2 linked regions of the Desulfurobacterium sp. TC5-1 genome follow. The protein of the gene in region 2 binds, or shares a complex with, the protein of the main gene of each other region. Links are inferred from orthologs where the notes say so. Each region holds a gene or a part of one and is shown on either strand. Other genes may lie near its edges.

What was found.
Region 1: the proteins of H153_RS0105915 (region 2) and H153_RS0108275 are in contact, whole or in part, in a crystal structure (PDB 5UE9), measured with the Lactococcus lactis proteins. The link is inferred for Desulfurobacterium sp. TC5-1 from one-to-one orthologs. Residues at the interface, in WP_023189152.1 of Lactococcus lactis: Leu4, Gln5, Ala47, Ser48, Met49, Leu50, Leu51, Arg52, Arg53, Met95, Leu98, Arg223, Met224, Ala225, Cys226, Ile228, Gly229, Ala230, Cys231, Tyr232, Ala233, Val235, Glu236, His237, Asn243, His244, Ala245, Lys247, Glu250; in WP_025017116.1 of Lactococcus lactis: Gly25, Phe27, Phe29, Glu32, Tyr33, Lys35, Tyr36, Lys48, Phe56, Thr60, Pro61, Arg62, Val63, Ala64, Glu65, Thr66, Ala67, Ser68, Gly69, Met70, Ile74, Gln77, Pro223, Glu251, Phe274, Ala275, Pro277, Phe278.

Annotation. Positions count from the first base shown.
Region 1 is NZ_ATXC01000002.1:123,908-128,134, forward strand. What follows is about bases 636-3,635. They hold H153_RS0108275 (dihydroorotate dehydrogenase), read left to right. Parts: upstream 636-1,679; coding sequence 1,680-2,591; downstream 2,592-3,635. Other genes in these bases: H153_RS0108270 (class I SAM-dependent RNA methyltransferase), read left to right, coding at 636-1,680; H153_RS10015 (LamG domain-containing protein), read right to left, coding at 2,616-3,635. Also shown: H153_RS0108265 (Hsp20/alpha crystallin family protein), read left to right, coding at 1-271; more of H153_RS0108270, read left to right, coding at 403-635; more of H153_RS10015, read right to left, coding at 3,636-4,199.
Region 2 is NZ_ATXC01000001.1:1,148,301-1,156,296, forward strand. Bases 2,012-4,790 are described here. They hold H153_RS0105915 (dihydroorotate dehydrogenase electron transfer subunit), read right to left. Parts: upstream 3,882-4,790; coding sequence 3,141-3,881; downstream 2,012-3,140. Other genes in these bases: H153_RS0105910 ((Fe-S)-binding protein), read right to left, coding at 2,012-3,123; rpoZ (DNA-directed RNA polymerase subunit omega), read right to left, coding at 3,881-4,087; H153_RS0105925 (YbdK family carboxylate-amine ligase), read left to right, coding at 4,234-4,790. Also shown: H153_RS09460 (HD domain-containing phosphohydrolase), read right to left, coding at 1-1,158; H153_RS0105905 (hypothetical protein), read right to left, coding at 1,177-1,878; more of H153_RS0105910, read right to left, coding at 1,903-2,011; more of H153_RS0105925, read left to right, coding at 4,791-5,310; H153_RS0105930 (gamma-glutamyltransferase), read left to right, coding at 5,307-6,806; DNA gyrase inhibitor YacG, read right to left, coding at 6,807-6,977; H153_RS0105940 (Fe-S-containing hydro-lyase), read right to left, coding at 6,977-7,543; H153_RS0105945 (FAD-binding protein), read left to right, coding at 7,777-7,996.

The sequences.
Region 1 (4,227 bases), on a different replicon or contig from region 2:
AGTAAGGGGAAATCACCTTATTATAAAAGGTGTTAAAAAGCAGGAGCAGAAAGAAGAGAAAGAAAACGTTTTCTTCAGCGAGAGCTTCTACGGTGAATTTCAGAGAATAATACCGTTACCCGTAGAGGTAAAAGAAGAAGGCATAGAGGCAACCTACGACAAGGGAATACTTGAAATAAGACTTCCAAAAGCCGAAACGGCAAAGAAAGAAGTGAAAATAATAGTAAAAGAGCCGGAAGAAAAGGAAAAGGGAGAAAACGAAGAGAAGTAACCTCCGGCGGGGGATTCTTCCCCCGCTTTATTTCTTTCTCCTCATAAATCTTCACAAATCCCACCGTGGTAAAATTCAATCTGCACCATAAATTTCAACCTAATCACTCCCGACACACATAGGAGGCTTCCTTGCAGATTGAAATTGAAAAACTGGTTTACGGTGGGAAAGGACTCGGAAGATACAGAGGCAGAACATTCTTTGTGCCGTTCACAGCACCTGGAGACATCGTCGAAGTAAGGGAAACATCAAGGAAGAGCGGTTACAGTGAAGGTGAAGTTATAAAAATTCTGAAAAAGGGGAAAAACCGCATAAAACCGCGATGCCCCTACTTTGGAAAATGCGGAGGATGTGACTGGCAACACATAGATTACGATTCTCAGGTTGAGTTTAAAAGGAGTATCCTTGAAGAGAACCTTCAAAAAATTGGAAGGATAAAAAAACCGAATATCGATGAAGTCATACCATCACCGTCACCCTGGCACTACAGAAACCGAGCCCAGCTAAAGGTTAAAAACGGTAAGGTCGGATTCTACGCAAAGGGAACCCACGAAATTGTTGACATAGACACCTGTTACATTCTAAAAGAGGACATTGCAGGCGCAATTCCAAAAATAAAAGAACTTGTTAAAAGGCTTGCAACTGAACCAAACGAGGTTCACATATACTCCTCTAACAAGAACGAAGTTATCCTCAAGCTTGTCTATCAGGGAAAGTTTAAAAAGGTAACACTAAGCCTTGAAGAAATCAGAAATATTTTAGAGATAAACGTAATCGGTTTTGGCATCTACAAGACGGGCGAATCTGGATATCCTGAAAGAATTAAATTTTTCGGAAAAGACTTTACGTACGAAACGGTAGATAAGTTTAAGTTCCGCGTCAGTGCCGACTCCTTCTTTCAGGTTAACAGATTTCAGGTAGAAAACCTCATTAAAAAAGTCTCCCGCGGTGCAATGGAATATCAATATCTGCTTGCTGCAGACCTATACTGCGGCGTTGGAACGCTAACAATACCTGTAGGAAGGTACGTTCACAGGGCTTTTGGAATAGAGGCAAACTTTTCCGCAATAAGCGATGCCCTTTATAATAAAGACATAAATGGACTGAGAAATATAAGCTTTTACTGTCGCGAAACGGAAGAGGGTATAGAAATCATTAAAGAAAACAGCCCCGACTTAATAGTTATCGACCCACCAAGGAGTGGCTTAAGCCAGAGAATCATAAGGGAAATTGCTTCTCTTCCAAGACTTAAAAGGATTATCTATGTCTCCTGCAATCCGGCAACCCTTGCAAGAGATATAGCACTGTTCTATCAACACGGCATTCACATGGAAAAATCAAAACTCATAGATATGTTCCCGCAAACTTACCACATAGAAACAATAGCCTTTTTAAGGAAGGTGAGATAATGGCTGACATAAGTGTTGAACTTTTTGGTGTAAAGTTTGAAACACCCGTTTGGACTGCTTCAGGCACGTTTGGATTTGGTCTTGAGTACGAAAAGTACACGGACTTAAACCGTATAGGTGCCGTGTGTGTTAAAGGTCTATCAATAAAACCTAAAGAGGGAAATCCGCCACCAAGGATATGGGAAACGCCCTGCGGCATGCTTAACTCAATAGGCCTTCAGAATCCGGGCGTTTACCATTTCATAGAAAAAGTACTGCCAAAACTTAAAAAATACAGACTAAAGGTAATCGCAAATGTTTACGGAACGACCTACGAAGAGTACAGGGCAGTTGCAGAAGCCCTTAAAGGTGTTGAAGGCGTTCACGCAGTTGAGGTGAACATCTCCTGTCCAAATGTGAAAAAAGGCGGACTTGCTTTTGGAACAGATCCGAAAGAAGCGGCAAAAATAACAGAAATTGTAAGGAAAGCCACAGATAAACCCGTAATAATGAAGCTCTCACCAAACGTTACAAACATTGTGGAAATAGCAAAAGCCGTAGAAGAAGCCGGAGCAGATGCAATATCCGCCATAAATACCCTCCTTGGTATGGCAATAGACATAAGAACTAAAAAACCCAGGCTAAAAAATGTAGTAGGCGGACTTTCCGGTCCCGCCATAAAGCCGGTAGCTGTAAGAATGGTCTTCCAGATAGCGAAAGCGGTATCCATTCCCGTAATAGGAATTGGCGGTATAACCACCTGGGAAGACGCCGTTGAATTCATAATAGCAGGAGCTTCAGCCGTTCAGGTTGGAACGGCAAATTTCCTCAATCCAAACGCTGCTGTTGAGATCGCTGAAGGCATTAAAAAATATCTTGAAGATAATGGACATAGATGCATTGAAGAGATAAAAGGAAAAGTTAAAGTGTGAAAAGGGCGCCTAAAGCGCCCTTTCTCATCTCATGTTAAAGTAGAGAACTTTCCTTACATTACCGTTTACCAAAATATCCACCTCATACTTTCCCTGCGGCCAGTTTCTGTTCGGCGGCATTTCAAGGTAAAACTTGAGATAATTTTTGGTGACTGGACGGCTCAACGTAATGGATTTTCTTATGATGTACTCTTTTTCACCGGAGGGTCTAAAGTAGTACCAGACGGTGTCTATGTTTGCCTTTGCAGATGATGAGATTTCACATACGGCGTAAACACTTCTTGTATTGACTGGAAACGCTGGTTGAGTGCCTGCCCTCTCAAAAGCAGCAACAGAAAGCTCATTCATCACGGCACATCTGCCAAATCTTACTATACCAGCCGGTTTTTGATTGAAGGTAGTTTGAGGCTTTTTAATAACACTGCTGCTTCTATACAGAGCAGCTACCTGTTCAGGAGAAAGGGCATAGTTGAATATCTTTACTTCATCAATCATTCCTTTAAAGTCCGGATCAAAAAAGCTCCAGTTTGAATGGCCTATAAAGTTCTGGAATCTCTCAACGTTGGCGACAGAATTTCCGAATTTTTGAGCAACTTTTCGCCCATTTATGTAGATAGCCATTTCTCTATTACTGTTGTTTATTGTAAAGCAGTAAAATTTTGCCTTTCCGTTTTCTATACCGCCGGGATAAGTTAATCTTCCAACACTTCGGTTTATATTGCCGTCACTGTTTATCCAGCTTTCAACGGCGATGTTGTTGGTTGTTCCCACCCTTCCAAACCAAACGTTCATTCCGTTAGAATCACCGGGACCGTTTCCAAAATCAACTATCCTTTCAAAATTTCTCGGCTCTTCAAACCTTGCCCATGCACAGACACTCATTCCTTTGCTCCAGATTGCACCAAAAGGTGGAAGTTTCACATAACCGTTGCCCGAAAAGTAAAGAGCTTTCCCCTTTGCACCGTTAACACACGCCACGTTACCCTTTATTTCACCATCCTGCCCGTGACCTGAATAGTCTTTAGCAGTGCAGGTATCAAAGCTGTAGTAGGCAACAGGTCTTCTATCAAGCTTTATAGAAGAACGGAAAACAGGTTTTATCTCGTCAATAAAAGCGTACTCAAAAAACCAGCCGTTAGCCTTTGCAAAAAGGTCAACAGTCGTGTATCTCCTATTATTCCTCACAGGTATCGTATATACGTACCACCTCTTCCCATCCACCGTGGCAGTCTTTACTGTCTTCCCGTTAACCTTAAGAACCATAACCCAATCGCCATTCCTATTACCAGCCACTTTCACTCTAATAGCTTTTATGTTCCGCTGTGGAAATCTGCACCTCAGGTGAGCCGGAACTGACGTTGAAACAGGATGAAGATAAAATGCACCCCCGCTACCACCCGGTGGAGGATTTGCATCGCCTATTGTCCTTATCGGATACTTCCAGCCAAAATGCTCCTGACTGTGATATATCGGTGTGCTTATTGTCTGGACAATCTGACAGTAGTTTGCCCAGTTTTCCTGATAGGCGAAGGCAAAGCCGGTATAAATAATAGAAAGTAGAAAAGCAAAACAGACAGTTAAAAAACATGGCTTTTTAAAAGAAACCATATTTCCTCCCCGAAAGATAAATTGAGAA
Region 2 (7,996 bases):
TGATTTTATCGTTGATTCAAGGAGTTCTTTTTCTTCCTTTATCTTCTCTTCGAGAGATTCTATTAATTCTTTAAGTTCGGCAGCTACTGCAATGGATTTTGCAATGTTCTTTAAATAGACTTTTTCATCCTCATTTAAAGGGGTGGTATCTTTTCTGAAAAATATTATATACCCGTTGTTTTTTGCGAATGTAGAAAGCGGAAATCCGATTAAATACTTTATTCCGAGCTGCCTTTCAGATTCGCTCAGATAGTTAAGTTTACTGTGGGTTAGCTCTATCTCTTTTTTAACAGTATTCATATAACTTTCTATTCCTTCAAGCTGGTCGGGGATTACTTTTTTTGTTTTTTTGTCATTTTTAGTTATTATTTTTGTTTCTATAAATTTTCCTTTAGGCAGTCCGATAATTACACCGTCTATTTTATTGGTTTTTATTAATTTTCTCATTAATTCCACAAATTCGCCGTTAAAACCTTTACCGGCAGTTAAAAGATGGATAAATTGATACATAATATCCTCTTTTTGAATTTTGTCTTTTATGTTTTCTATCATTTCATTTATTTTTCTTCTTATCCCACTGAATTCATCGGTGCCTGAAAGTGGAAGGACTGATAATTTTCCGCTTGAGATTTTTTCGATATCATTTTTTATTTGTCTTAAGGGCTTTAAATACAGGCTTCTTATTGTTAGTAATAGCGCTACCTGAAAAAGAAGAACGGTAATAAATTCAGCCATACTTATTCTTGCTGCAAGAACGGAGGTTTCATTTTCTATCTTTTCTCTGTCTAATTCTACGGCAACGGGAACAGCACCATCAGGGAAAATGAATTTTTTATATATAAGTATTCGGGCTCCTTCTTTTATTACCTTCGTCTGTACGTTTGGAGGTTTAAAAGGCAGCTTACCTATAAAGATCCTTTTTATACACGGTGTCTCTCTTAATATTTCCGGGCGTAAATCTTTTTTACTTTTTAGAATTAGTGCTTTTGACTCAAAATCGGCTTCAGCTAAATGGATAACCCTTTTTTCCATAAAATACTTGATGCTCTTTTTAACAAGTATAAAGGAAAGCATACTTATTATTATTGATATTGCAAGAGATACTATTAATAAAATCCAGTATTTTGTTATTTCTATCTGTTCAAGTTGTCTTTTCATAATTATACCGCACCCCGGTTATATGCAATTTCTAAAGGCAATATCAGTTCGATGTTTTATTCCATATTTATGTAAAATGTATTTGATAGCTAAAGGATCGTATATATAAGTTATTCCATCTTCCCACAGTAAAAGTATTCTTTTTAAGTTTTCCTTTCTTGCCGCTTTACTGTTCTTTCTTACACAAAGAAGATAGGAAACCTTTCCTATCTTCTGGATTACCTGAAAGCCAGGCAAAGGTGTTTTGAAATAGATGTTATTTTTTTTGATCAGTTCATTGAAAGAATCTAAAAATACGGTGTTTTTACCAGCAAAATTCCTGTATAGTGGTGTATTTAAAGCATAGAAATAACCATCAAAAAACTGCTTATTTTTTATTAACTTATATACAGCTGGTTTTTTTTCTCCGACAGTGCAGACTTTAATCCAGCTGTTGTCCACTTTCCTTATAAAGTTATATGTCACGTTGTCAATTATCATAACATTATACTTGCTAAGGTTTAGAAGTTTTATGAAGTCAGCGGTATTTTCTCCGTAGTTCAGATTTATGATTGTGTTTTTTGTATTTAATTTTCCGTAAGCTTTCTCAACATAAAAAGGCAGCAGTATATATTCGTTTTCGGCAAGGATGTTTATTTCTGTATATTCTTTACAACTGTAAAGCAGAATGAGAAATAGTGCCACTATTATAACCAGACCGCCCTTTAAAACTTTAACCATAAACACCCTTTAAAATAAAATTCCTTAAAGGCACTCTGCCAAGATATCAGCAGTGTGTTTACAGGACATATTGCTTTTTGCCTTTTCAAGCCCCTCTGCAATATTCATAATGCAACCCGGACATTCAGTTATTACATTGTCGGCGCCGGTTGCTATTATGTTTAGCGTTTTTCTTTTCTGTATCCTGTCAGAAACCGCCGGGTGGAGCATTTTAAAGGATCCTCCCATTCCGCAACAGTTATCTGATTCTTCCATTTCGACGTACATTATACCATTTATTGATTCAAATATTTTTTTGGGTATATCTTTAGGTATGTTCTGTCCTCTAACGATGTGGCAAGGATGATGCCAGGTTACTTTTAAGGGCTTTTTAGCCCACCAGTTTTTAATAATGTCAGTGTTTTCAGCTACGATTTCCAAAAACTGAAACACAGGCTTGTTTAATTCACCATAGTTATGTTTAAGGTTGTGGCAGCAGGTTGCACAGCCGGTTACTATTCCATCTGCTTCTATATCGTTAAGCACTTCTACGTTTTTCTTTTTAAGTTCTTCAAAACCTTTTCTATCGCCGGCATGGAGAGATGGTGCACCACAACAGACTATCTGTGATGGGACAAATACGTCGTAACCAAGGTGATTAAGAACTTTTACCATGTTTTTTGAAGTTTCGACATAGGCTCTGCTGAACATACATCCCGGGAAGTATATAAGTTTTCCTTTTTTCTCTGATTTAGATGGAAAAAGTTTATCTTTATAATTAAATTTTCCCTCTTTTATTGCTGGAATTACTGCTGCACCTTTACCGGGTACCGGAAATTTGCTTACGACATTTTGAGGGCTGTTTGACGGCCTGAACAAGAGATAAGATAGCCTTGAGAAACTTCCAGCACTGTCAAAAAGTTTTTCGTTTTTAAGCAAGGTTGTCACTAATTTTTCCTGAGGGAATAGACCAAATTTTTCAGTAGCGGCTTCTCTCGCCTTGAGGATTATTTCTTCATAGGGAACGTCCATTGCACATATTTCCTGGCATCTTAAGCAGGTTGTACACTTTTTAAACAGGAGAGCGGCTTCTTTATCTAACTTTCCATATCCTTTCTGTATCATGTCTATGAGAGAGATTTTGCCTCTTGATACAGAAGGCTCTTCTTTTGTTTCGTTAAATACAGGACAGACGTTTCTGCATGAACCGCAGCGAACGCATCTATCAAGCCATTCCTGCTTTATCTGAAGGAACTTTTTATCCATAAAACTCCTCTTTGTAGTTAAAGCTCAACAAAATCGGCTTTGAATATTGGTCCATCAACGCAGACTCTTTTGTATCCTTCCTTAGTTTTTATAACACATCCAAGGCAGCTTCCAACACCACAGGCCATTCTTGTATCAAGGGATAAAAGACAGTCTGCGTTGTGGATTCCTGCTTTTTCCTGAACAGCTTTAAGCATTCCTGTAGGACCACAGGCTATCCATCTGAAGTCTTTAAACTCTTCTAAAACGTCGGTAACCAGACCTTTCTTTCCTTTAGAGCCGTCTTCTGTTACAACGATGCATGGTATCTTGTACTTTTCTATGAAAGGTAGTGCAGAGAGGTCTTCCTCTCTCCTTCCGCCGTAAACCACAACAACCTCTTTACCCTTTTGGTGAAATCTTTTGGCTGCTAAAAAGAGGCCTCCAATACCTATTCCACCTGCTATGAACAGGTACTTTTGAGCTGTCTCTTCTATGTAATTACCAAGGGGAAGAATTACATCTATTTCATTTTTTGCATTTGTTAAAAGCCTTGTTCCTCTACCGACAACTCTGTAGATAAAACTCGCCACGTTATCTTCAACATCAAATATGCCAAGAGGTCTTCTAAGTAAAGGATCAAGTTGTGTTTCATCTCTAACCTGAACCATGGCAAATTGCCCGGGCTTTATCTTTCGTATTTCACCTTCTGAAAGTTGAACAGATATAACAAAGTCTTTTTCAGACAGCTGTCTGTTTTCTATTACTTTTGCTCTCATTACTCTTCCTTGGGGCAGATTTTCCCTTCAGCTATTTCAAGTAGAGCGATTACTGTTTTTTTGTGTTTTTCACCTTTAATGTCAACGCCGAACGTGTAAGAGTCCTGTTCGTAGAGGTAACGGGCCCTTTTTGCTGCTACGTGGACAGTTTTGTAATAGTTGCCTACCTTTTTAACAACCGTTTCAAGTGGAATTCTCTTTGACATTTTAAGCCTCCATCAGCCGATTTACAGGATAGTAATTTATAGAAAAAGTAGAAATAATTCTACCCTATTTTTCTGCCATTTAAATTTTGTAAGCATTAGCACTTACGGTAAAATATTATTCTAATATTATATTTGAGAGGTTTGTTGTGAGATTTAAGCCTTCTAAACCTTATACAGTTGGTCTTGAACTTGAAGTTCAGCTTGTAGATTCATTTACATTTGAGTTGACGGAGAAATCTTCCGTTATTTTTGAGAAGGCTTCAAGGAAGCTCTCTTCAGTTCTCCACAAGGAATTTCTTCAGTCTATGATTGAGCTCGTTTCACCACCCTCTTCCTCTTCAAAAGAGGCAACAGATATTATCAGAGAAGCGTACGAAGAAGTGAAGCAGATAGGAGAAAGAGAAGGATTCCATCCACTTTTACTGGGAACGCATCCGTTTGCCGATCCATGTGAGATAAGGATTACCAGGGATAAGCGGTATGAGAGATTACTAAAAGAATTCCAGATAGTTTTAAAGAACTTTTTGATATTTGGACTTCATATTCATATAGGTGTTGAAACAGAAAAGCAGCTCTGGGAAGCTTACAACATGACGCTTAAGTACCTTCCCCTGTTTATAGCCCTTTCCTCTTCGTCACCTTTTTACAAGGGAAGGTTTACAGGACTTCATAGTTATAGGCTTAAGATTTTTGAGCAACTACCGAGAGCGGGTGTTCCAGAGCAGTTTTTCTCAACGGAAGAGTTTGAAAGAATGTTTAACATCCTTAAAAATGCCGGGTTTGTTGATAGTTTAAAGGATATCTGGTGGGATGTAAGGCCGAGACCCGATTTCGGGACAATAGAGCTCAGGGTTTGTGATTCCATTCCCGACTTTAACAGGATAGAGGCTGTTGCTGACTTCTTTAGATTGCTCGTGGCCTGGTCAAAAGATAAAAAAGTGGAACGCTTTTACCATCAAATTGTCAGGCAGAACAGGTGGAATGCTGTCAGGCATGGTCTTGATGGAATGTTCATTGATTTAGATGGAGTGGAAAACATAAACAGTAAGATTCATGGACTTGTTGAAGAGTTTGATAGGGAAGGATTGATAGAGAGGCTTGGAATAAGGGCTGATAATCTATACAATATCTTCAGCAGATATCCGATTTCCTATAAGATGATTGAAGCTTATAGGAATGGTGTATCTATCAGGAAGATTGCAAGATTTGGGTTGGTTGAATGAAAGGAATTATTGCTGCCGGTGACAGGTTGACTGCTGAAGCCGGTATTGAGATTCTTAAGAAAGGTGGTAATGCTTTTGATGCTGTAGTTGCGGCCGTTTTTGCGTCTTATATGGCAGAGCCTGCCCTTACAAGTCCTGCAGGCGGCGGTTTTCTCCTTGCCGTTGAAACTGACAAAGAACCTGTTGTTTACGACTTTTTTGTAGATGTTCCACCTTACAGAGAAGAGAATCCTGATTTCTTCAAGATAACGGTCGATTTCGGTGATGCCCTTCAGGATTTTCACATTGGTTGTGGTGCCGTTGCTGTCCCCGGTAACGTCGCAGGTCTTTTAAGGGTTCATAAAGAAAAGGGGAAACTTCCTCTAAAGGAAGTTTTAAGACCGGCAATCAGATATGCTACTGAAGGAATAAAACTTTCACCTCTTCAGGCCTCCTTTGTAAAACTCCTTTCACCGATTTTCACCGCCACTGAAGATTCAAGGAAGATTTTTGCCCCTGATGGAAAACTTATTGATGAGAGGACCATTTTCAGGAATCCTCAATACGGAGAGTTTTTAAAATTAATAGAGGAAAAGGGACAGTGGGCTTTTTACGAAGGGGAAATAGCCGATAGAATTGATGAACTTTCCGTAAAGCATCATGGTCACATAAGAAAGGAAGACCTTGAAAGGTATAAAGTGGTAGAAAGAGAACCTTTAAAATTTGATTTCAAAGGTTTTAAGGTTTTGACAAATCCACCCCCCTTTCCCGGAGGGATACTGATTGCTTTCACGCTTAAACTCCTTGAAAATGAAGACCTTGATTGTTTTGGTTCTAAAAGGCACCTCCTGAAGTTAATTAAATCTATGGAGGAGACTCAAAAGTTTAGAGAAGTCTTTGTTGATGAGGGTATTTCAGGAGATTTTTATAAGTTTTTGAGAGAGGATTTCCTATCAGGATATAGAGAAAATCTTAACCGTTTTGGTAATACGACCCATATAAGTGTAATCGATGGTGATGGTAACGCCGCTTCAATTACAACGACAAACGGTGAAGGTTCCGGGTACATCATTCCCGAAACAGGGGTTATACTGAACAATATGCTGGGTGAGGAGGATTTGAATCCAAAAGGGTTCTTTAAATGGCCCCCCTATGTAAGACTTCCATCAATGATGTCGCCGACTGTTGTCCTTGAGGATGGGGAACCAAGACTTGTTCTTGGTAGTGCGGGTAGCAACAGGATAAGGAGTGCCATTGTTAACGTTATTCTTAACTGTATCGTTTTTGGACTGGATATAAAGGAAGCGGTAAAATCGCCGAGAGTTCACTATGAAAAGGGAACTGTTTTTGTAGAGCCGGGGTTTGAAGCTAAAGTTATTGGTAAATTAAAAGAGATTTATCCTGAACTGGTGGAGTTTTCCTCGTTGAACCTCTTTTTTGGTGGTGTTCAGGCAGTAAACAGTAAGTTTGAAGGGGCTGGTGATCCAAGAAGGGGTGGTGTTGTTTTAAGGGTTTAATTAATTTTTGTCAATATCAGATTTTGCCTCTACAACATACTCTTCCGTCAGCCACTTGTGGAGGTCTGCCAATTTACACTCTTTACTGCAGAAAGGACGGAATGGGTTGTTTTCCCATTCCGTTTCTTTTCCACATATAGGACATTTTATCTTTTTTAATTTCTTTTTCATTAGAAATCAAACAGCTCCTGGTATTCTTTTCTTCCCATTTCGTAAAGGTCGTTGCCGTATATGTCGTTTACGACAAAAGCGGGAAAATCTTCAACAACCAATCTTCTAACAGCTTCAGGTCCTAAATCTTCGTAAGCTATAATTTCTGCAGATTTTACGCACCTTGCAAGGTATGCAGCAGCTCCACCTATTGCTCCAAAATAGATACCTTTGTATTTCTGAATGGCCTCTTTTACGGCCTTGTCTCTTTTTCCTTTTCCTATCATTCCTTTAAGTCCCCACTCAAGCATTTTAGGGGCAAAGGGATCCATCCTGTAGCTTGTTGTAGGTCCTACAGAACCTATAGGCATTCCTGGTTTGGCCGGAGCAGGACCGGCGTAGTAGATTATCTGTCCCTCTATATCAAACGGTGGTTTTTCGCCTTTTTCAACAGTTTCTACTATCCTTTTATGAGCGGCATCTCTTGCAGTATATATTACTCCCGAAATCAGAACGAAGTCACCGGCTTTAAGGTTTTCTATTACGGAATTGTCAATAATTGGTGTTGTTATCCTTTTAGGTTCCATTTTTACCTCCATACCTCAGATATTAAGATTAGAAAGCGACTTGCTAATTAATTATAAACGACGAAGGATTTTAAAGCAAAGGTTTTTTATTATTGTCTGACAGGTTTAAAATTCATTTCTAATGGTGCTTAGTAACTGTTTCCGTTTTTGTTATACTATTTGTAGTTTTTAAATTTCTGCTTATGGTATAATTCCCATCCGCAAATTAAATCCATGTAGAAGAGGCAGTGGATATGGCTGTTTATTATCATGATGTTGTAATTCTCGGGACAGGGCTTGCTGGTTTAAGAGCGGCTCTTGAAATTTTGAGAAAGACAGAAGATGGCGTTTCTGTGGGTCTTGTTTCAAAGGTTCAGTTGATGAGGGCTCACTCTGTATGTGCTGAAGGTGGAACTGCAGCAGTTTTATCATCTGAAGATAGTTTTGAAAAACACGAATACGATACGGTAAAGG